DNA from 4 places in the Pantoea sp. SGAir0215 genome. Region 4 is predicted to be linked to each of the others. Evidence: predicted binding sites of a transcription regulator. Region 4 holds the regulator's gene; each other region holds the start of a gene.

Region 1 (5,548 bases), 1.9 Mb from region 4:
CCGGCCGGCGTGAGCTGCACGCTGCGGTTGGTGCGGTTAAACAGCTGCGCCCCGGTTTCTGCCTCAAGGTGCATGATTTGCTGACTGAGCGGCGGCTGAGAAATATGCAGCCGCTGCGCCGCGCGGCCAAAATGCAGCTCTTCTGCAACGGCAATAAAATAACGCAGGTGACGCAGCTCGATATTCATAGGTTAAAAATATTATTTGAGATTATTAATATATTAGACAACCTAATCCGCTTTTCCTAGCCTTACGTTATTCGTTGTTTTTACTCATAAGGATTACTGTGAATCGCTCTTCATCGGCTGTCGCCCTGGACAGAAATGTGGCGCAGCAGCCTGCATCACCTTCTCAGGCGTGGATCGTGCGCGGCACTCCGCCCTTTATGCGCGTGACACTGGCGCTGTTTTCGGCCGGGCTGGCCACCTTTGCGCTGCTGTATTGTGTGCAGCCGCTGCTGCCGGTCCTCTCTGCACAGTTTGGCGTGTCACCGGCCGCCAGCAGTATTTCCCTGTCGGTCTCCACCGCGACACTGGCGCTGGGCTTACTGATTACCGGCCCCTTGTCCGATGCTGTCGGTCGCAAATCTGTCATGGTCACCGCGCTGATGCTGGCTTCCGTCTGCACGCTGATTTCGGCCACCATGACAAGCTGGCACGGCATTCTGCTGATGCGGGCGCTTATTGGCCTGTCGCTCAGCGGCGTCGCGGCCGTCGGGATGACTTATCTCAGTGAAGAAATCCATCCCAGCGTAGTCGCCTTTTCGATGGGGCTGTATATCAGCGGAAATTCGATTGGCGGGATGAGCGGTCGCCTGATCAGCGGCGTATTAACCGACTTTTTCTCCTGGCGCGTCGCCATTGCCGCCATTGGCTGTTTTGCCCTGGCGGCCGCCCTGATGTTCTGGAAAATTTTGCCCGCCTCGCGGCATTTTCACCCGACGTCCCTGCGCCCCCGCCATCTGGCCATTAACTTTCGCCTGCACTGGCGCGACGCGGGCCTGCCCTTGCTGTTCGCGGAAGGCTTACTGCTGATGGGGGCGTTCGTCACCCTGTTTAACTATATCGGATATCGCCTGCTGGGTGCGCCGTGGCATTTAAGCCAGGCCGTGGTGGGACTGCTGTCGGTGGTTTACCTGACCGGTTCATGGAGTTCGCCCAAAGCCGGCGCGTTAACCAGTCGATATGGCCGGGGGCCGGTGATGCTGGGCGCAACGCTTATCATGCTGACGGGCCTGCTCCTGACCGCCTTTCATGCCTTGGCTCTGATCTTTATTGGGATGATGCTGTTCAGTGCTGGCTTTTTTGCCGCACACTCCGTAGCCAGCGGCTGGATTGGGCCACGCGCGCGTCGCGCAAAAGGCCAGGCGTCTTCACTGTATCTGTTCAGTTATTATGTGGGGTCCAGCGTGGCGGGTACGGCAGGGGGCTTTTTCTGGCATCAGTTTGGCTGGCCGGGCATAACCGTGTTTATCTCTACCCTGCTGCTGCTGGCTCTGGCGGTCGCGTGGCGGCTGCATCAACGCAAACTCTAGCAAAACTTAACAAATTTTCCGGGCACAATGCGGCCCGGAAAATCCGCTGTACAAGAATTGTCCGTATTATCAGTATCATTGCTAACTACCGGTGTTTCCCCGCTATAATCGGTTTAATCCCAAAGATTAATGCCATCTTTGAATTCACTGTTAGGGGAGACCTCATGGCGCATTACTATTACGTCAATAAACAATCCGGTTATAACGATAACCACGTGGTACACGCCAAAGGCTGTCGCTACCTTCCGGGTCTGGAAGACCGACTGTTTCTGGGCACGTTTTACTCTGCAACAGCGGCTATACAGCAAGCCCGAAAATATTATGCCAGCGCATTAGGCTGCGACGACTGTTGCCCGGTTATGTCTGCTCAAACCCCACCCCTGCATGACAGCGTTGGACTGAAGCACGGTATTGATTTCTGATCACAGCGCATGCCTTTGCGATCCCATTCAGCCGCGTTTTTCCCGAGGATGGCGGAATATCGCCGCCATCTGCCCTGCCAGCCCGCCGTTCAGTTGCTGCCGACCTGCCCCTGTAGCCGTCCCGCTTTAAGTCGCCAATTCGTTAAGCATTTTGCCTTTTTTCCGTTATCTTAGAGGCCTTACTCTTCATACAGGGATTTAACATGCGTGATAAATATGCGGCGTCTCAAATTGCCCTTCACTGGCTGACCGTGCTGCTGCTGATTATTGTCTATGCCACGATGGAGCTGCGCGGTTATGTGGAACGGGGCTCCTGGCAGCGCTTTGTGATGACCGTGACACACTTTAGCGCGGGCGCAACCATTCTGGTGGTGATGCTCTCACGGTTACTGCTGAAAATTCGCCATCGCAGCCCCGCGATTACGCCCCCCGTACCGCGCTGGCAAACGGGCCTGGCACACCTGACGCACACGTTGATTTATGCCTTATTTATCAGCCTGCCGGTGCTGGGTATCGCCTCACGTTACCTGAAGGGCCGCGAGTGGTTATTATTCGGCATTCCCATGCCGGTCGCTGCGGAACCTGATTTCGATCTCTCTGATACGCTCGTCGACTGGCACGAAACCCTGGCGCCACTGGGCTACTGGCTCATCGGCTTACATGTCGCTGCAGCCCTGTTCCATCACTATGCGCTGAAGGACAATGCGCTGCTGCGTATGATGCCGGGACGCGGGACGCGCCAGCCCTGATTCCCTGACGCTGCACATCGGGCTAAAAAAATCACCATAATCTGCGCCAGGTGGTTCCACCCGGCGCTTGATTCCTACACAATAGCCACTAAATTGTGACGCAGGTCACTTTCGTGGGATGATCGTTGTCATCCTCTTTTGACGCACAGACAGATTTAACTTCTCATGCCTTTAACAACTGTTTCCCGTAAAACGGCCTGGCTACGCGTGGTGCTGCTGGCCATCGCCGCTTTTGTTTTCAATACCACTGAGTTCGTACCGGTGGGTTTACTGTCGGATATTGCTGCCGGGTTTTCGATGAAAACCGCTGAAGTGGGCATTATGCTGACGATTTATGCCTGGGTGGTGGCGCTGCTGTCCCTGCCGTTAATGCTGCTGACGCGTAATGTTGAACGGCGGTTACTGCTTACGGTACTGTTTAGCCTCTTTGTAGCCAGCCATGTTCTTTCGACATTCGCCTGGAGCTTCAGTTCGTTAATCGTTTCCCGCATTGGCATTGCGCTGTCACATGCGGTGTTCTGGTCCATTACCGCCTCCCTGGCTATTCGTGTGGCGCCTGCCGGTAAAAAAACGCAGGCGCTCAGTATGCTGGCAACCGGTACGGCACTGGCCATGGTGCTGGGGGTGCCCATTGGTCGCGTTGTGGGGCAGGCGCTGGGTTGGCGCACCACCTTTGGCGTGATCGGGCTGTCAGCGTTGATCCTGATGATTATGCTGGCGCGCGTCTTGCCGCGTCTGCCCAGTGAACACACCGGTTCATTAAGCAGCGTACCGCTGTTGTTCCGCCGCCCGGCCCTGGCAGGCATGTACCTGCTGGTTACACTCATTGTGACCGCGCACTATACGGCTTACAGCTATATTGAACCCTTTATGCAACTGGTGGCGAATGCCAGCGAAAGTTTTACCACCCTGCTGCTGTTACTGTTTGGTTCTGCCGGCATTATTGGCAGTCTGCTGTTCAGTTCGCTGGGTAAACGCTTTCCCTCAGCGTTGCTGATCAGCGCCATCGCCCTGGTCACCTTATGCATGGGGCTGTTAATTTTTGCCGCCGTGCGTCCTGGCGCGATTATCACCCTCTGCGTCGTCTGGGGAATGGCGATGATGATGATTGGCCTGGCGATGCAAATCCGTGTCCTGTCACTGGCACCCGATGCCACCGACGTGGCGATGTCGCTGATGTCCGGCATTTATAACATCGGCATCGGTGCGGGCGCGTTACTGGGCAGTCAGGTGAGCGTATATATGAGCCTGTCTGACGTCGGTAACGTGGGGGCGATGATCGGCCTGGTCGCGCTGCTGTGGTGCGTGTATATTTTCCGGCGCTGCCCACAGTTACGCTCTAATGGTTAACTGAAGCAGGCTTCTGCGCCTCGCAGAAGCCTGCCGATGCGTCTTCGTCTGCTATCATGCACTGCGGCACTGCGGCACTGAACGGCCAGACGACCTGTTCCGGCGCCCGAAGGGGCAGCGCGTCAGAAAGGTGCTAAACACACCCGATAACCGCTTATATTGTCAGAGGATGCCCTTCTACCTGACTCATCCATTACATCTGTTAACCTCGAAAAAGGATCAACGTTCATGACGAGAAAGTGGTTAACGCTGTACCTGTCGCGTAGCGTCAGCCGGGTGATGTTGCAGGATCTCCAGGCCATCTTACCTGCTGAGGCGGTGAAAATTTTCACGAATGATTTAGACGACGTTCGCTACGCTACAGTAGAATGCGTGCAGGCAGAAACGACCTGCGCCTTGATTGCCTCGGCGATCATCGTCTGGCGTCAACTGGGGCATATTCATCTGCTGCTGTATACACAAGGTGAAGTGCAGCGTCAGATCACGGACGCCACGCAGTTTGAATTATTTACTTTGCTGAAGAACAACCGTGCCGCCTTGCGGCTGGCCTGACGTGGCGTAACCTCACAGGATAATTATGAGAATTGGTCTGCTGTTCCCCATCGCTATCATCGTGGCAGGTATTGGCTTTCTCGCCTGGTTCATCGGCAGAGGCCTGGCGATGCCTGGCTCCTGAGATCAGCGTAGCTGGCTGTCTTTACTCCCACGCCGGTTGTAGAGACTGCTCTCTTTTTTCTGCTTATCGATCTTTTCCTGACAGGAAACGCAATAACGCACGCCCTTGAGTGCCTGACGGCGGGCTTCGGGAATCGGCTCGCCGCACAGTTCGCATTCTGTGGCACTTTCCCCCTGTCCCAGTGACTGACGCACACGTTCGATACCGTCATTAACGGTGCTGTCGATTTGCTCCTGTACTGCCCCTTCTGCTGCCCAGCCGTTTGCCATTTTTGTGCTCCACTTCATTACCTGTACAGGTTAACTGTACAACATATCAGGGATTTTGCAGGCAAACCGACTCACCTCCCTGTGAAGCCGGTGACGGACATTACGGCTTAATATCGACCTGATAAAAGATATGTTTGCCGAAGGGATCCACTTCGTAACCGGTCACCGATTTGCGGATCGGTTCGAAAATGGTGGAATGGGCAATCATTACGGCCGGCATCTGGTCGTGCATGATTTGCTGCGCCTGCAGATACATGACCGTACGTTTGGCTTGATCGGGTTCGGCTCGGGCGGCGGTAATCAGCTTTTCAAAGGGCTGATAGCACCATTTTGATGAGTTCGATCCCCCTTTCGCCGACGTGCAACTGTAAAGCGGACCAAAGAAGTTATCCGGATCCCCGGTTGCCGTCGTCCAGCCCATCAGGGCCGCCTGATGCTCACCGCTGCGCACACGTTTCAGGTATTCGCCCCATTCGTAACTGACAATATTGGCTTTGATGCCCACTTTTGCCCAGTCTGCCTGGATCATCTCCGCCATTCTGCGTGCG
Region 2 (5,548 bases), 1.3 Mb from region 4:
TGCCGCGCACCATCAGTAGTCGACTGAATCGTTCAGCGTTGCCCCATTACTGCGAATCAGTTTCTGGTACCAGAAAAAACTCTTCTTACGGTAACGTGCCAGATCCTTTAAATCTTTTTCATCGCGGTTGACGTAAATAAAGCCGTAACGCTTGTTGATGCCCTGATGCGTACTTACCAGATCTATTGCCGACCAGGGACAATAGCCAAACAGTTTCACACCATCGGCAAGTGCCAGCTGCAGTTGCGCAATGTGTTCACGCAGATACGCAATACGGTAATCATCATGTACCTTATTATCGGCCTCCAGCCGATCAAAGGCACCCAACCCGTTTTCGGTCACGATAAGCGGCAAAGCATAGCGGGCATAAATCTGGCGCGCCGTAATGCGAAAACCCACCGGATCGATATACCAGCCGAACTGATTTTGCCGGAGATGCGGATTATCACATCCCACATAAACCGACCGATCAATGCCCGCCATTTGCTGATCGGGCCGAGGTTTATTTTCGCTTTGCTCACCCTCGCCTTCGGCTCCCACCGTCGCGGACGCATAATAATTAAAGGCGATAAAATCCGGCTTGCCTGCGGCGATGATAGCCATGTCATCGTCTTCGATCGTCGGTAACCAGCCGCGCTGTTTCAGGAAAGCCCAGACCACGGCGTTATAGCGACCATGGACCGCCAGATCCAGGTAGAGCCAGTTGCGAATTGCAGAGAAATTATCGGCTGCCAGCACATCTTCCGGCCGCGCACTGGCGGCATAGACGCAGGAGATATTGGGTGCCGGGCCAATTTTGGCATCCGGCAACCGTTCATGGCAGGCGATCATCGCTTTCGCCTGTGCCAGCATCATATGATGATTCTGCTGATACAGCGTTTTCTGCGGATCGGCGGTGCCGGGTGGCAACGTACCAATCACATCGCCCTTGAGGATCATCATGTTCTGTTCGTTGATGGTCAGCCAGTACTTAACCTGACGACCATAGTGCTCAAAGCAGGTGATGGCAAAACGCTCAAAGGCCGCCACTGTACGCCGTGAAGACCAGCCGCCCGCCTGCTGCAACGCCCAGGGCAAATCAAAATGATAAAGGGTGACCAGCGGCGTAATGCCGTACCGACAGAGTTCATCGATCACCTGCTGATAAAAGGCCACGCCCGCCGGGTTCAACGCACCATCGCCCTCGGGATAAAGACGGCTCCAGGCAATGGAAAAGCGGTAGGTTTTTAATCCCATCTCCGCCAGCAGCGCGATGTCCTCTCTGAAACGATGATAGTGATCGCTGCAAACGGTAAAATCGGTAAGGTCCTGATGAAAGGTTGCCTGGTCAATGACGGAAGGCCCTTTGCCCTCTTCATTCCAGGCCCCTTCAACCTGATAAGCTGAGGTGGACGCGCCCCAGAGAAAGTCCCTGGGAAACGCGGGCAATGTCGAATGTTGCATATAACCTCCTGTTTAACGTGCGGCTAACTCCCGGCGCAGTTGTATGATCTCCTCAGCCAGTTCGCGACAGAGCATTGCGTTCATCAGGTGGTCCTGAGCATGGACCATAATCAGACTGACCGGAATCTTTCCGCTGCCCTCATCAGCGCCAATGAGCTGCGTCTGCGTTTGATGGGCTGCTTTGGCCGCCGCGGTTGCGGCACTGAGCATACTGTCCGCCTGCGCCCAGTTTTGCTGCCGCGCCGCCCGCAACGCCTCCATTGAACAGGAGCGAGCTTCGCCTGCCTGGATAATCAGTTCGATTACCGTGCTTTCATCAATTTCCATGGGTTACTCCTTAACCGGTTGCGCTGCGGCAGAGGGTTGCTCTTGCTGCAGCAGTTGACGCTCGTACATTTTGAAAAACGGGTAGTAGATCAGCGTGGCAATAGTGACCAGCACGGCAATCAACACAATGACGCGCCAGTCCCAGCCGGTTGACCAGGCGGCCCCAATGGGGGCGGGCGTCGTCCACGGAGCCAGTGAGATCACGTGATTAATCAGGTTCGTTTTGGTGGCGATCCAGGCAATGACGGCGTTGACTAACGGGGCAAGAATAAAAGGGATAAACAGAATGGGGTTCATCACGACCGGTGAACCAAAAATCACCGGTTCGTTGATGTTGAACATGCTGGGCACCACACTCAGTTTTCCAATCGATCGCAGATGTGCTGACTGACTGCGTAAGTAAAGCAACACCAACCCCATCGTCGAACCGGAGCCACCGATAACAATAAAAAACTGCCAGAAGGGTTCAATAAACACTTGGCTGATGGGTTCTCCCGCGTTCAGCGCCTGCTGATTCAGACCGAGATTGGTCAGCCAGAAAGCCTGCAATATGCCCCCGACAATCACCGCCCCATGAATGCCTGCAAACCACAGCAGATGGCACAGCAGTACCGCCACCAGCACGGCAGGCAGTGAATCAGAGGCAGAGATGATCGGCGAGAAAATGGCCATGATAGCCTGAGGCAGCAACATGCCGAACTGCGCCTGTACCCACAGGCTCAGGGGAAACAGCGTAATAAAAATCGTGATAATCGGGATGAGCAGATCGAACGACTGACGGATCTTCGGCGGCACCTGCTCGGGCAGTTTGAAACCGATGTTGTATTTCTGCAGAACGTGCATCAGCTCCGTCGCAAAGAGCGCGACCAGAATGGCGGTAAAAATGCCCTCCCCGCCCAGCGAACCAACCGGCAACGTTTTGCCGCTCTGCGGTGCCGCCACCACCAGAAACGCCATCAGCGACAGACTGGCCGCCATAAAGCCATTCATCTTATAACTGTTTGCGAGGTTATAGGCGATGGCACTGGCGATATAGAGCGCCATAATGCCCATCGTCATGTTGTACGGCATCATGATTTGTTCTTCATGCGCCTTTACCATGCCCAGCCACCACTGTGCGAACGCCCAACTGCTGTCTGCCGAAAAAGGCGGATGAGCAAACAACAGCATAAACGAGCCCACGATCAGAAACGGCATGGAGGCAATAAATCCGTCCCGGATAGCGATGACATGACGCTGGCTGGAAAGACGGCCCGCCAGTGGGCTAATACGGTTTTCGATGACGCCGAATAGAGATTCACTGAAGTGGCTCATTGCCTGACTCCTTGCTGAGGCAAAAGAGAATAACCTGCCTGACGCAGTGCGGGTTTCGCGTGATATATCCCGGACCTCCCTGGTGTCAGGTATGAATAAGCTTTAGTGCGTCGCTTAATATTTTTTCACCATTCATCATGCCGTAATCCATACTGTTGATGACCGCAACCGGCTTGCTGTATTGCTGGGCGATCGGTTGAAAATCGGCCAGCTTGTATTTGATTTGTGGCCCGAGCAGGCAGCAGTCGTAATCGGCGATATCGTCTCTAAACTCTTCAATCCCCACAGCTTTTATCTCGACGTCCAGTCCTTGCTGTTGCGCCGCCTTTTCCATTTTCTGCACCACCATACTGGTGGACATGCCCGCAGCACAGCACAGTAAAATCTTCGTCATGGTGTATTCCTCTTTGTGGTGAATGATTAACGAATACACAGGGTGAAAATTTTCTGCAACCGGTTTCAGATTTGCGTATCAGAAGTGTGAGAAGTATCAAAACGCGAGCATTAAAGAGGTTCGGGGCGAATAAACACCTGAATAAGCCTTATCAGGAAGCCCGTTTCTCGTCATGCTGAGGCAATAAAACGGCGGTTCACTCAGCCATATCGTCGGCGCTGTCCATCGCAGTGATGGGTAAGAATTCACTGCCTGATAAGCGGGTAACGCGTATAATTGCTCAGAGCAATCCGATACCGACTGCCGTGACACGGGCGTCCGGCGGCAATTAGCTATACTGGTGATATATAAAGGAACACTCACCCTTCTCGCAGTACGCGGACCGGGATAAGGAGTCGGTTATGTTAATTGGTTTTGTGTTATTGGTCAGCGCGTGTGGACACGATGCCTGTGAAGCTTTACCGGTATCAGAACGCATTTATCCGACGAAAACCGCCTGTGAAGTCATGGCAAATCGTATCCATAAAGTGCGTCCTAACGTCGTGCTGATATGTGGCGAAGTGCATCGTTAAGAAAGCGGTACAGGGCGAATGGCACAAAAAGTAGCCGATGACATTGCAAGGTTGCCGCTTAACGTTCAAAATATAAGCTGTTCTACACCAACACAGTTGTGAATCCCATGAAAAGTAGTCGTCCCCGCCGTCCTACCGGGCGTTGGGTTTATTACATTTTGTATGAAGGCATTCTGTGGCCCTGTCCGGTTCGCTGGGAATGGGAAAGCGGATACGGTGGCTGGCTGCCGTTTTACTACTCACCTACGTTTGAGTTTGTCGCGGGCGATCCCGGCAAGGCGTACCGTATTGCGCGCACGGATGTACGTGTGAAGCGGAGTGAAGAGATTTACGCCTGATTGCTGTCATGCATTCCATGGCAGCCACGAGGCGGTAAGAAGGAAACAGATTACCTCCAGCAGCAGTACCACCATCAGCAACACGCCGAGTTTGTGGCGCGACAGCCAGGTTTTCAGCCCCATAGCATTGCGGCCCTGTGGATCAGCAGCAGTCCGCCACCCATGCTCAGCAAAACCCGCACCCCTTTTCCGTCTTTTTTGCCATTTCAGTGTCCCTCTGAAGAAAGCGAAAATGCGCCCTGAGGCGCATCCGGATGCTGCAAGATTGCTGCGGGAGCCGCCAGAAGGCGACTCAGGTACGCAATCAGTTATTCAGCGTGTAATCGAGTGTGATTTCTGCATTAAGCACCTGCGAAACCGGACAGCCGGCTTTAGCTTTATTGATGATTTCATCAAAGGTGTCGTTATCAATGCCCGGCAGCGAGATGGTGCTGGTCAGCGCCACTTTCGTAATCGCGAAGCCTTCACCTTTTTTGTCCAGCGACACATCGGCACTGGTATCAATGCTTTCAGGTTTATGGCCTGCATTACCTAACATGAGCGACAGTGCCATTGAAAAACAGGCGGCATGTGCTGCGCCGATAAGCTCTTCCGGATTGGTGCCTTTCTGCCCTTCGAAACGGGTGTTAAAGCCGTAAGGTTGCTGGTTCAGTACACCACTTTCTGTGCTGACTGTGCCTTTGCCTTTGATATCGCCTTCCCAATGCGCCGAACCTTTCTTATGAATGGTCATATCATTCCTCCTGTTGGTAAAGAAGGTAAGTATAGACAACGTCGCTCAGTTTGCCGGGCATGAGGCCGGATGCAGGGCCACTTCGCCCAGCAACGCATTCGCCTGCACCAGCGACGTCTGGTTGATATCGGCTATACACTTCGCGCCTGTTAAGGTCATCGCGACTTTCATTTCGTTTTCAATCAGCGTCAGCAGATGTTCGACGCCACGTTGGCCATGTGTGGCCAGCGCGTAAACAAAGGCCCGTCCCAGCAGAACAGTATCTGCGCCCAACGCAATCATGCGCACCACATCAAGCCCATTACGGATGCCGCTGTCGGCAAGAATCGTCATATCCCCCTTCACCGCATCCGCGATGGCCGATAAGGCACGAGCCGAAGACAACACGCCGTCCAGCTGGCGTCCGCCATGGTTTGAGACCACAATG
Region 3 (5,548 bases), on a different contig from region 4:
AACCACCTGCTGCACAAAACAGGGATTATCGGGCAGCGTGTGGCCGAATATAGCTTCCAGTCCTAACAGCGCTTTTACCCTCGCCTCCCCTTCTACGCTGCCGTCAACGGCGGTTCGTATAGACGCCAATAAAGGATCGCAGACCTCAATCTCTTTTCCCTGGTCATCCTTACCGCTGACATAGCGCATCCATGCGGCAATACCTAATGCAAGCAGATCAAAACGGCTGCCGCGCTTGAGGTGCCAGCAAACGGAATGTAACCAACGTTGCGGTAACTTCTGGCTGCCATCCATCGCAATTTGCCAGGTACGATGCTGTAGCGCGGGATTTTCATAGCGTGCAATCAGCCGATCGGCATAATCGATCAAATCAACGTTCTTAACGGTCAGCGTCGGTGCCTGTTCTGTCAACATTAAGCGTCGTGCAGCAAGGCGAAAGTGCGGGTCCTGCATACAGTCATAAATATGCTCATAACCCGCAAGGTTGCCCAGGTAAGCCAGAAATGAATGGCTGCCGTTCAACATACGCAGTTTCATCTCTTCGTAAGGCAGCACGTCTTTGACTAACTCTGCACCGGCTTTTTCCCATGCCGGCCGCCCTGCGACGAAATTATCCTCAATAACCCACTGGCGAAAGGGCTCACAGGCTACCGCGACGGGATCGGCCACCTGAATAAGCGCCGCGATCGCGTCAAGACTCTGCGGATTCATCGCCGGTACGATACGGTCCACCATGGTTGAAGGGAACGTCACCTGCTGTTCAATCCAGTCTGCCAGGTCGTTGTCACGTTGTCGGGCAAAAGCACGCACGACCTGACCGATCACTTTTCCGTTTTCTGGAATATTGTCGCAGGACAACACAGTAAACGCAGGCAGACCAGCAGCCTTGCGACGCGCCAGTGCTTCAACGATGATCCCTGGCGCAGAAAGCGGCTGGTGAGGCTGAGCCAGATCAGCGACAATCTGAGGATGGTCGCGCATCAGCTCGCCCGTTGCCGGTGAATGACAATAGCCTTTCTCGGTAATCGTTAAGGAAACGATGGCAATTTCGGGCTGACACAGGGCGTGAAGTACGGCTTCGGTTCCATCGACCTGAGCGTGAAGCGCCTGCTTCACCACACCAATTACGCGCCCTTCCCAGCCATGAGCCGACATTTCTGCCACGCTGTACAATAATCCCTGACGTTTCAGATCGGCAATCTGTTGTTCCCCGCCGATGAGATTAACTTCGACGTAGCCCCAGTCGCTGTTATGTTCTGCTGCAAGAACATCGGCATAGACCGCCTGATGAGCCCGATGAAAAGCACCGAATCCAAGATGGACAATACGCGGGACGAGCTTATTCCTGTTCCATTTTGGAACCGTCGCCTTCGCATTCAGTAGGGTAGTTTGCATTTCTTTCTCACCTTATTTTTTATTAGCTGCGTGGACACTGACGTTAAATAACGGCAGCACCTGGAGATCGCCTTGATGTTTTCCTGTGCGGCGCCGTTTGGATCAAGCGCCTGAGAACACCACGGCAAAAGGAAAGTTTTTAAAACAGAATTGGTGCGGGAAGCCTATCGTCAGCGGCAGAATTGTTCCACTACCATACCAGTTATAATTAAAAAATGTGATGAATGGCAATTATGTCTTTTGGCAAAATTGTATTAATTAACAAAGAAAATAAAAATCATAACTTCTTTATAACTATAAATATTAATGGCACTACAGAAGAATTAACCTTCGAACAGGCTGATGCGTATTAGCACGCTGTTTTGCGATGCGGGTGAATAACCAAAATTTAAAAAAATCCGAAAGAATGCTTTTAAAAAGGGCCGACCTCATCAGGCGTCATGTATAAAAAGACTTAATCGCACCAATGGGTTTAAGAGCACTCGGGTTTGAGGGTGAGCTATTTCGCTACGGACAAAACGGAAATCAGGCAGAAACTCAACGCCGTATTTGACTGGCGGGACATTAACGCTGAACGCTTTTTATTCCCCCATCTGGCGTTATTCGACGTGTACGTGGTAAGGCTGTCAGTTATGCCTCTGTGGAGCCGGAGCATTTTGGAAACCAGCCCGATACGGTGCTGTATTGATATTGCACCCGCATGCGATGACAGACACCCGTTTCCCGACGCGTCGCTGTATTAAGGTTATATCGGTTCAGGTGCCTGTTTTATCGCGAAGGTTTGCACAGCCGCCCAGAAGCCGTATGCAGGGCAACGCAATCATGTCACCCTGAGCCTCCCTTCCCGCACAACGCTATGCTTGCGTAATTTGCAGCGCCATATCAATCGAGATAGCCATACTTTCGGGATTCGCTTTACCGGTCCAGGCAATGTTAAAGGCCGTGCCATGATCGGCTGAGGTGCGCAGGAACGGTAAGCCTGCGGTAATATTTACGCCGTCGTAGAAGCCCAACAACTTGAGCGGAATATGGCCTTGATCATGATACATAGCCACAACGATGTCATACATGCCCTCATTGCATTGCATAAATACGGTGTCCGGCGGGCACGGGCCATAGACGTTTATGCCCTGCGCCTTCATCGCGTCAATCGCCGGTGTCAGCACGCGAATTTCCTCATCTCCGAACAACCCATTTTCACCCGCGTGTGGGTTAACGCCCGCAACCGCAATACGCGGCTGGCTATAACCGACCCGGCGCAAAAACGTATCGGCAATTCTGATTACCGTTTCAACGCGCGCCTGGCTGAGCGTATCCAGGAATGTCCGCAGAGAAATATGCGTGCTGACGTGGATCACTTTGAGTTTATCGGTGTAGAGCACCATCGAATAATCTTTGGTGTCAGTTAATTTTGCCAGTAATTCCGTATGACCCGGATAATGATGACCGGCCATATGCAGCGCTTCTTTATTTAGCGGAGCCGTCGCAATCGCTTTCACATCACCGCGCATCGCCATTTCTGTTGCACGTTTGATGCATCGATAAGCCACATCGCCCGCTTCAGGCTGCACAACCCCACACTGTAGTGCCTCCGGATGTGCCACTTTCTCATCGATAATATGAATAACGTCGGGCATAAAGGTGGCTTCGGACACGTTATTAATGACGTTTAATTCCGCCTGCGGCGTTATGTTCATTGCCAGTATGCGGCGGAACGTTTGTACACAACCGATAACCACAACGGGCGAACCCGCTAACGCGCCCTCGGTTAAGGCCTTAATAATAATTTCAGGACCGATCCCAGCCGGATCGCCCATCGTAATCGCCACAACATTCGTCACTTATTTTCTCCTCAACGACGCTCAAAATTTTTGAAGGGGGAGATTCATTACCCAAACACCGGCTTTCGTTAATCCCGCCTGACGTCAGTCACAACCGGATGCATGCCCACCAGGAACATATTCCGCCGCCCTTCTGTGCCGCGTTGCGTCCGGGCCGAGACGGTTGCAGCAGCCCATTTAGCCATCCCTGACGCCTTGTCGCTAAAATCAGCCCAGCGTGCAAACCCGCACTGCCGTCGTTGAGCGATTTCACTCATCCGGTCAACGGTCAGAGATATGGCCCTCTTGTTTTGTCGCCCCATGTTGTCAAAAGCGCCTGAAGATCAGAGCCACAACGCACCTCATCAGTTTTTGCCCCTCACCTTAATGATTATATTCAATCACATTCGATTATATGTGAGCAAGATCAATTTAATAAAGCGCCATTTTATTTATAAATTTAGCCAGTGAGTGAGCGAAGTTAAGCGGAATGAAGAATTTCAGTCATTTATGGGGAGACAGACGTGGCATTAATTAACAGCACAATATTGAGCGGTTCCGACGCGATAAAGGCACTGACGCCGGTCGTCGCGGACAAACAACACCTGCTGGTTTTAACAGACAAGAACATTGTAAATTTGCCCGCGACCACGCAAATCCTGACATTGCTCAGTCAGGATGGCCGTCACGTTAAACTGATCGATGATGTTCCGGCAGAACCCACGCATACCGATGTTGAAGCGGTGCTGTCGCGTACAGCAGGTAAAACGTTTGATTTAGTGGTGGGCATTGGCGGTGGAAGCGTACTGGATGTGGCGAAGCTGCTTTCTGTGTTATGTCACGTTGCGTCACCCTCCCTTAAGGCGCTGCTTGATGGCGGGAAAATTACAGCCCGTTTACCCTCACTGCTTATTCCCTCGACGGCGGGAACGGGTTCGGAAGCAACGCCCAATGCTATTCTGGCTATCCCTGAAAAAAACACCAAATCAGGCATCATTTCCCCTGTGATGCTGCCGGATTATGTCGCATTAATTCCAGAACTGACCACCAGCATGCCTGCGCATATCGCCTCATCAACGGGCATTGATGCACTGTGCCATTTACTGGAATGTTATACCGCCACCATTTCGAACCCTGTGGGTGACAACGTTGCGCTGATGGGCCTGCATAAGCTGTTCCGGAATCTGGAAACATCCGTCACTGAACCGCATAACCTGAACGCGAAGCTGGAAATGCTATGGGCTTCTTATTATGGCGGCGCGGCAATCGCGCACGCCGGCACCCATCTTGTTCATGCGCTTTCGTATCCTCTGGGAGGCACTTATCACCTGCCTCACGGCGTCGCCAATGCCATTCTGCTGGCACCCTGTATGAAAGTGGTGCGCCCGTTTGCCATCGACAAATTTGCCACTGTCTGGGACCTGATTCCGGGCGCCGATATCACATTGACCCCGGAAGAAAAATCGCACGCGCTGGTCGACTATCTCGCCAAATTAGTTAAACGGCTCAATCTGCCGGATAACCTGGAAACATTAGGCGTGCCGTCAGGTGATATTGATGCGCTGAGCGAATCTGCACTCAATGTGAAGCGTTTAATGAACAATTCACCCTGCGCTGTAAGTCATCAGGATGTGGCCGATATTTACCGGACCCTGTTCCCTAAAATTTAACCGCCGAAAGGAGTGGGTAAAGATGAAAAAAATAGAAGGTGTACTTACAGCGATTGTGACGCCTTTTACTCAGGAAGGTGATCTTTATCTTGATGAACTGAAACGCCAGGTTACCCGACAACTCAATGCCGGTAACGGTATTTTTTGCGGAGGCACAAACGGTGAGTTCTTTGTTCTCAACGAAAAAGAAAAGCTTACTGTTACAGAAACCTGTGTTAACGAAGTGTCGGGGCGGGCAAAGGTTGTTGCCCATATTGGTGAGATATCGACCCGGGACACCCTTCGCCTGGGTAAACAAATTGAAAAGCTGGGCGTGGATGCGGTTTCAGTAATCACGCCCTATTTTGTGCCGTTAAATCAACGCGAACTGATTAACCATTACACGGCAATTGCGGATGGCCTTTCCGTACCGGTTTTTCTGTACAACATTCCGGCCAGAACAGGCAATACGATTGAACCAGAAACCGCCCGCACCCTTGCTGCCCATCCCAATATCATTGGTGTAAAAGACAGTGCCGGAAGTTATGAAAGCCTGCGCGACTATCTGGACGCGGTAAAAGAATGCGATAACTTTGACGTGCTTAACGGCCCCGATTCACTTATCCATCAAGGCTTTGTTGAAGGGTGCTCTGCCTGTATATCAGGCCTGGCTAACGTTGCACC
Region 4 (5,548 bases):
TTGATCAGTTGTAATAAGCCTCCCTGCCAGAACGGCATAGGTGCGACAGGCGCCGCATCGGTTTCCAGTTTCTCATAGGCTGCGGTGGCAATCTTCCAGGCCAGCCACAGCAGGTAAAGGCTACCGGCAATTTTCAGGATGAGATGCAGGGAGGGATAAAGCAGTATCAATCCACCCACGCCAAACGCTACCAGCAGCAGCATTAGCTGCATGCCGATCATAATGCCGATCATCAACGGGAGGGTGCGCAAAAAACCAAAATTGGCCCCCGAGGCGGTGAGTAACATATTATTAGGTCCGGGTGTAATCGCCGCGACCCAAAGAAAGCCTAATAATGATAAAAACAGACTGAGTTCCATTAACCCGGGTTCTCCTCCCTTAGTGAAAACTTATCGAAGCTAACAGTGTGATATGGAACAGACAAGCCTTTACAACATGAAATTTTCGGGCCCTGACGACGCGGCGTTCATTCCCCTGCCCGGTCTGGGCAACCCGCACCTGCAAACCATTCTGCCGCGGTTGATACGGCGGACGAAAAGGTTAACGCCACACTGGCAGCGGCTGGATTTACCTGACGGTGACTTTGTTGATTTGGCCTGGAGTGAAGATCCTCAGTTTGCCCGGCATAAACCGCGCGTGGTGCTGTTTCATGGCCTGGAAGGAAGTTTCCACAGTCCCTATATTCATGGCCTGATGCTGCAGTGCAAACAGCGTGGCTGGCTGGCGGTAGTAATGCACTTTCGCGGCTGCAGCGGTGAGCCGAACCGTCTGAACCGGATATACCACTCCGGTGAAACCGAGGATGCGCGTTTTTTCCTGCACTGGCTGACGACGCGCTGGGGCCGGGTACCCACAACTGCTGTCGGCTTCTCGCTGGGCGGGAATATGCTCGGTTGCCTGTTAGGCCAGCAAGGTGATGAAGCCCTGATCGACGCGGGCGTGATTGTGTCTGCGCCCCTGATGCTGGAACCCTGCAGCGCCCGACTGGAGCGCGGCTTTTCACAGGTTTATCAGCGTTACCTGTTAAGCCAGTTAAAAAAGAATGCCCAGCGTAAACTGCGGGCCTGGCCCGACACGTTGCCGGTGAACCTCATTCAGCTTAACGCCCTGCGCCGTCTGCGGGACTTTGACGACGCGATCACGGCCCGGGCGCATGGTTTTGCCGACGCCACGGATTATTACCGTCGCGCCAGCGCTATGCCGCGACTTAAGTTCGTGACAAAACCGCTGCTCATCATCCATGCAAAAGATGACCCGTTCATGAGCGATGAGGTGATCCCGCAGCCTGCGCAATTATCTGCCACTATTACCTATCAGCTGACACAGCAGGGTGGGCATGTTGGTTTCGTCAGTGGCACCCTGCGTCAGCCTCGGTTGTGGCTGGAGCAGCGCGTGCCACAGTGGATTTCCTCTTATCTGGATAACTGATTCTGTGATTATTCCCTGGGAACAGGTTTCCCCCGAAACCCTTGAAAATCTTATCGAAGCGTTTGTTTTGCGTGAAGGCACGGATTACGGCGAGCAGGAGCTCAGCCTGACGGAAAAAGTCGCCGATGTGCGTCGTCAGCTGGAGCACGGCGAGGTCGTTCTGGTATGGTCGGAACTGCACGAGTCGGTCAACATCATGCGCAAAAGCGAGTTTCGTGGCTGATGCAACGAACGGAAAATCGTGCTAACAATGCTCATCGCCCGACGTCACAGGGACTTCAACTATGTCTGCACGCCATCCGATTATCGCGGTAACGGGCTCCAGCGGTGCGGGAACCACCACCACCAGTCTGGCGTTCCGTAAAATTTTTCAGCAACTCGGTTTGCACGCTGCCGAACTGGAAGGGGACAGTTTTCACCGCTTTACCCGCCCCGAAATGGACATGGCTATCCGAAAAGCGCGCGATCTGGGGCGACATATCAGCTACTTTGGCCCGGAGGCGAATGATTTTGGCCTGCTGGAGCAAACGTTCGTCGAATACGGCGAACACGGTAAGGGCCAGTCGCGTAAGTATCTGCACACCTATGATGAAGCCGTTCCCTGGAACCAGGTTCCCGGCACCTTCACGCCCTGGCAACCGTTACCTCCGGATACGGATGTGCTGTTTTATGAAGGCTTGCACGGCGGCGTGGTGACTGCACAACACAATGTGGCGGAAAAAGTCGATTTGCTGGTCGGCGTCGTGCCCATCGTCAACCTGGAGTGGATTCAGAAACTGGTGCGCGATACCAGCGAGCGTGGCCATTCACGCGAAGCGGTGATGGATTCGGTAGTGCGTTCCATGGAAGATTACATCAATTTCATTACGCCGCAGTTTTCACGAACCCATATTAACTTTCAGCGCGTCCCCACGGTGGATACCTCTAATCCCTTTGCCGCGCGCACCATCCCTTCGCTGGATGAAAGCTTTGTGGTTATCCACTTTCAGGGGCTGGAAGACATTGATTTTCCCTATCTGCTGGCCATGCTGCAGGGATCGTTTATTTCCAATATCAACACGTTGGTGGTACCCGGCGGCAAAATGGGACTGGCGATGGAGTTAATTATGGCGCCGTTAGTAAAACGGCTCATGGAAGGGAAACGGATTGAATAACCACAGAGGCCAGCCTGGCCTCTGTGAGATTACAGCGCAATCACTTCGTAGCTGTGGGTAATGTTGACGCCTTTGCCTAACATGATGGCGACAGAGCAATATTTTTCCGCGGACAGATCGACAGCGCGTGCCACGGCTTTATCCGAAAGTGCGTTGCCGCTGACGATAAAATGCAGATTGATATGGGTAAAGATGCGGGGGGCTTCTTCCCGACGTTCAGACGATAGTTTCACTTCGCAATCAACCACATCGTTGCGGCCTTTTTGCAAAATTGACACAACGTCAATGGCGCTGCATCCCCCTGCCGCCATCAGCACCATCTCCATAGGGCTCGGCGCTTTATCGCCAGAATTGCCATCCATCAGTACCTGATGGCCGGACGATGATTCCCCCAGGAATGTTAACCCTTCAACCCATTTGACGCGTGCCTGCATAATTTTGACCTCAGAATACCCTGTTTTGGCTCAGCGTACGCTTTTGCCTGGGAAACAGCAATCCAGAGAAAACGCCATCTTGCTGAAGCGAGACAACACAAGACAGTCGACGTAAGCTGTGCTACAAACAGAGCTGAAAATATTTTTCGTCATCCGAAGACGAAGCCGGGAAGAATGATGCGCACTGCGCCGAATGCAGCCCGAATAATTTCCTGAATGGAAAGACGCTTAACGCTTACATCGCCTGGCAGGGAAACAGAGCCCTGTATTTTGGGCACGATTACAACAGAGGATAATAGCGAATGGTTCTCGGCAAACCGCAAACAGACCCTACACTTGAATGGTTCCTGTCCCATTGCCATATTCACAAGTATCCATCCAAAAGTACGCTCATTCATCAAGGTGAAAAGGCGGAAACGCTTTACTACATCGTTAAAGGTTCCGTTGCGGTACTGATTAAGGATGAAGAAGGCAAGGAGATGATTCTGTCCTATCTGAATCAGGGCGACTTTATTGGTGAGCTTGGCCTGTTCGAAGAAGGTCAGGAGCGCAGCGCCTGGGTACGTGCGAAAACCGCGTGCGAAGTGGCAGAGATTTCCTACAAAAAATTCCGTCAGCTGATTCAGGTGAATCCGGACATCCTCATGCGCCTCTCCTCGCAAATGGCGCGCCGTCTGCAGGTCACATCGGAAAAAGTGGGCAACCTCGCGTTCCTTGATGTCACCGGTCGCATTGCGCAGACGTTGCTCAACCTGGCGAAACAGCCGGATGCCATGACGCATCCTGACGGCATGCAAATCAAAATTACGCGTCAGGAAATTGGCCAAATCGTGGGATGTTCACGTGAAACCGTGGGACGTATTTTGAAGATGCTGGAAGACCAGAATCTGATCTCCGCACACGGCAAAACAATTGTTGTTTACGGCACGCGCTAAGCTTTATTCTTCACGGCATAATGGCAACGTTATGCCGTGAATTATTTGCGTTGAGCCGATGTGGCGAAGAATAATTTATCACCCTGAAGTTAACTATGCCCTGCGCCAGACACTGGTGTTGTGTCTCCCCGTCGCGCTCGGCTGGCTGTTTGGCGATCTGCAAAAAGGATTGCTATTCTCATTGGTGCCTGCCTGCTGCAATATTGCCGGTCTGGATACGCCCCACAAACGTTTCTTTAAACGCCTGATTGTCGGCGGCAGCCTGTTTGCCCTGGGTAGCTTACTGATGCAGTGGCTTCTGTTTAAAGACGTGCCCTTACCGCTTATTCTTTTCGCCCTGCCTTTGCTGCTGGGCGTGACAGGTGAAATCAGCCCACTGCACGCACGGTTACTCCCTGCCACACTGATCGCAGCGATATTTACCACCAGCCTGATTGGCCGCATGCCCATTTACGTACCGCCCCTGCTCTACATCGGCGGTACGCTGTGGTATGGCCTGTTTAACTGGTTCTGGTTTTGGCTGTGGAAAGAGCAGCCAATGCGTGAAAGCCTGAGTCTGATTTACCGCGAACTGGCGAACTATTGTGACGCCAAGTACACCTTGCTGACGCAACTTACCGATCCGGAGAAGGCGCTACCACCGTTGCTGGCGCGGCAGCAAAAAGCAATCGACCTCATCAACACCTGTTATCAGCAGATGCATATGCTGTCCGCCAGCCGCGATCACAGTCATAAGCGACTGACCCGCGCTTTTCAGGTCGCACTGGATTTACAGGAACACATTTCTGTCAGCCTGCATCAGCCAGAAGAAGTGCAAAAACTGGTAGAACAAAGCCATGCAGAGGCCGTGATTCGCTGGAATGCGAAAACCATTTCCGCCCGTTTACGTGAGCTGGCAGACAACATCCTGTACCACCAACTGTCCAGTCGCTTTGATATGGACAAGCAGCTGGGGGCACTGGAAAAAATCGCCCGTCAGCACCCGGACAATCCGGTAGGAAATTTTTGCCTTTATCACTTCAGCCGCATCGCACGGGTACTGCGTACACAAAAGCCCCTTTATCAGCGTGATTTGATGGCGGATCGCCAGCGCCGTTTACCGCTTCTGCCCGCACTCAGAAGCTATCTCTCGCTGCGCTCATCTGCCCTGCGCACGGCCGGACGTTTTTCTGTGATGCTGATGCTGGGTAGCGGGCTGGCGCTGTTCTTTTCGATTCCCAAACCCTACTGGATTCTGATGACCATTATGTTTGTCAGCCAGAGTAACTACAGCGCCACACGGGTGCGTATTCAGCACCGTGCGCTGGGCACCTTTGCCGGGCTGGTGATTGCGGCAGCCTCGCTGCGGCTGGATGTCCCTGAACCGCTGGTGTTGAGCATCATGCTGGTGATTACCTTTATCAGCTATCGCTTTACCCGCCAGTTTTACGGCTGGTCGATGGTGGGATTCACGGTCACCGCAGTATATACCCTGCAACTTCTGTCACTTAACGGCGCACAATTCTTACTGCCGCGCCTGCTGGATACCCTGATGGGCTGCCTGATTGCGTTTGGCGGAACGTTATGGCTTTGGCCGCAATGGCAAAGTGCCCTGCTA

Evidence for each region. The regulator CRP, encoded in region 4, controls carbon source genes, mostly activating them, when cyclic AMP is high. The targets are predictions, from matches to a motif close to ATGTGANNNNNNTCACAT.
Region 1: a site for CRP is predicted at 2,799-2,816, ahead of C1N64_RS13225 (sugar transporter). Genes of this name have one in related genera too.
Region 2: a site for CRP is predicted at 3,563-3,580, ahead of C1N64_RS07380 (PTS sugar transporter subunit IIB). Genes of this name have one in related genera too.
Region 3: a site for CRP is predicted at 3,631-3,648, ahead of C1N64_RS21385 (iron-containing alcohol dehydrogenase). Genes of this name have one in related genera too.

Annotation. Positions count from the first base shown of each region.
Region 1 covers NZ_CP028031.1:2,821,288-2,826,835, forward strand. The annotation lists gene C1N64_RS13205 (LysR family transcriptional regulator) at 1-188, opposite strand, end outside; gene C1N64_RS13210 (MFS transporter) at 287-1,534, shown strand; gene C1N64_RS13215 (hypothetical protein) at 1,699-1,956, shown strand; gene cybB (cytochrome b561) at 2,160-2,705, shown strand; gene C1N64_RS13225 (sugar transporter) at 2,871-4,055, shown strand; gene C1N64_RS13230 (hypothetical protein) at 4,284-4,607, shown strand; gene C1N64_RS13235 (YoaK family small membrane protein) at 4,633-4,731, shown strand; gene C1N64_RS13240 (DksA/TraR family C4-type zinc finger protein) at 4,734-5,000, opposite strand; gene C1N64_RS13245 (ABC transporter substrate-binding protein) at 5,101-5,548, opposite strand, start outside.
Region 2 covers NZ_CP028031.1:1,583,140-1,588,687, reverse strand. The annotation lists gene C1N64_RS07395 (glycoside hydrolase family 1 protein) at 13-1,443, opposite strand; gene C1N64_RS07390 (PTS lactose/cellobiose transporter subunit IIA) at 1,456-1,770, opposite strand; gene C1N64_RS07385 (PTS sugar transporter subunit IIC) at 1,774-3,084, opposite strand; gene C1N64_RS07380 (PTS sugar transporter subunit IIB) at 3,170-3,478, opposite strand; gene C1N64_RS07375 (hypothetical protein) at 3,880-4,050, shown strand; gene C1N64_RS07370 (hypothetical protein) at 4,158-4,388, shown strand; gene C1N64_RS07365 (OsmC family protein) at 4,693-5,121, opposite strand; gene lldD (FMN-dependent L-lactate dehydrogenase LldD) at 5,167-5,548, opposite strand, start outside.
Region 3 covers NZ_CP028032.1:82,429-87,976, reverse strand. The annotation lists gene C1N64_RS21395 (mannitol dehydrogenase family protein) at 1-1,395, opposite strand, end outside; gene C1N64_RS21390 (D-threonate 4-phosphate dehydrogenase) at 2,250-3,236, opposite strand; gene C1N64_RS21385 (iron-containing alcohol dehydrogenase) at 3,740-4,885, shown strand; gene C1N64_RS21380 (dihydrodipicolinate synthase family protein) at 4,908-5,548, shown strand, end outside.
Region 4 covers NZ_CP028031.1:252,920-258,467, forward strand. The annotation lists gene C1N64_RS01365 (LysE family translocator) at 1-359, opposite strand, end outside; gene C1N64_RS01370 (hydrolase) at 412-1,428, shown strand; gene C1N64_RS01375 (YheU family protein) at 1,433-1,651, shown strand; gene C1N64_RS01380 (phosphoribulokinase) at 1,713-2,582, shown strand; gene C1N64_RS01385 (OsmC family protein) at 2,612-3,016, opposite strand; gene crp (cAMP-activated global transcriptional regulator CRP) at 3,319-3,951, shown strand; gene C1N64_RS01395 (YccS/YhfK family putative transporter) at 4,010-5,548, shown strand, end outside.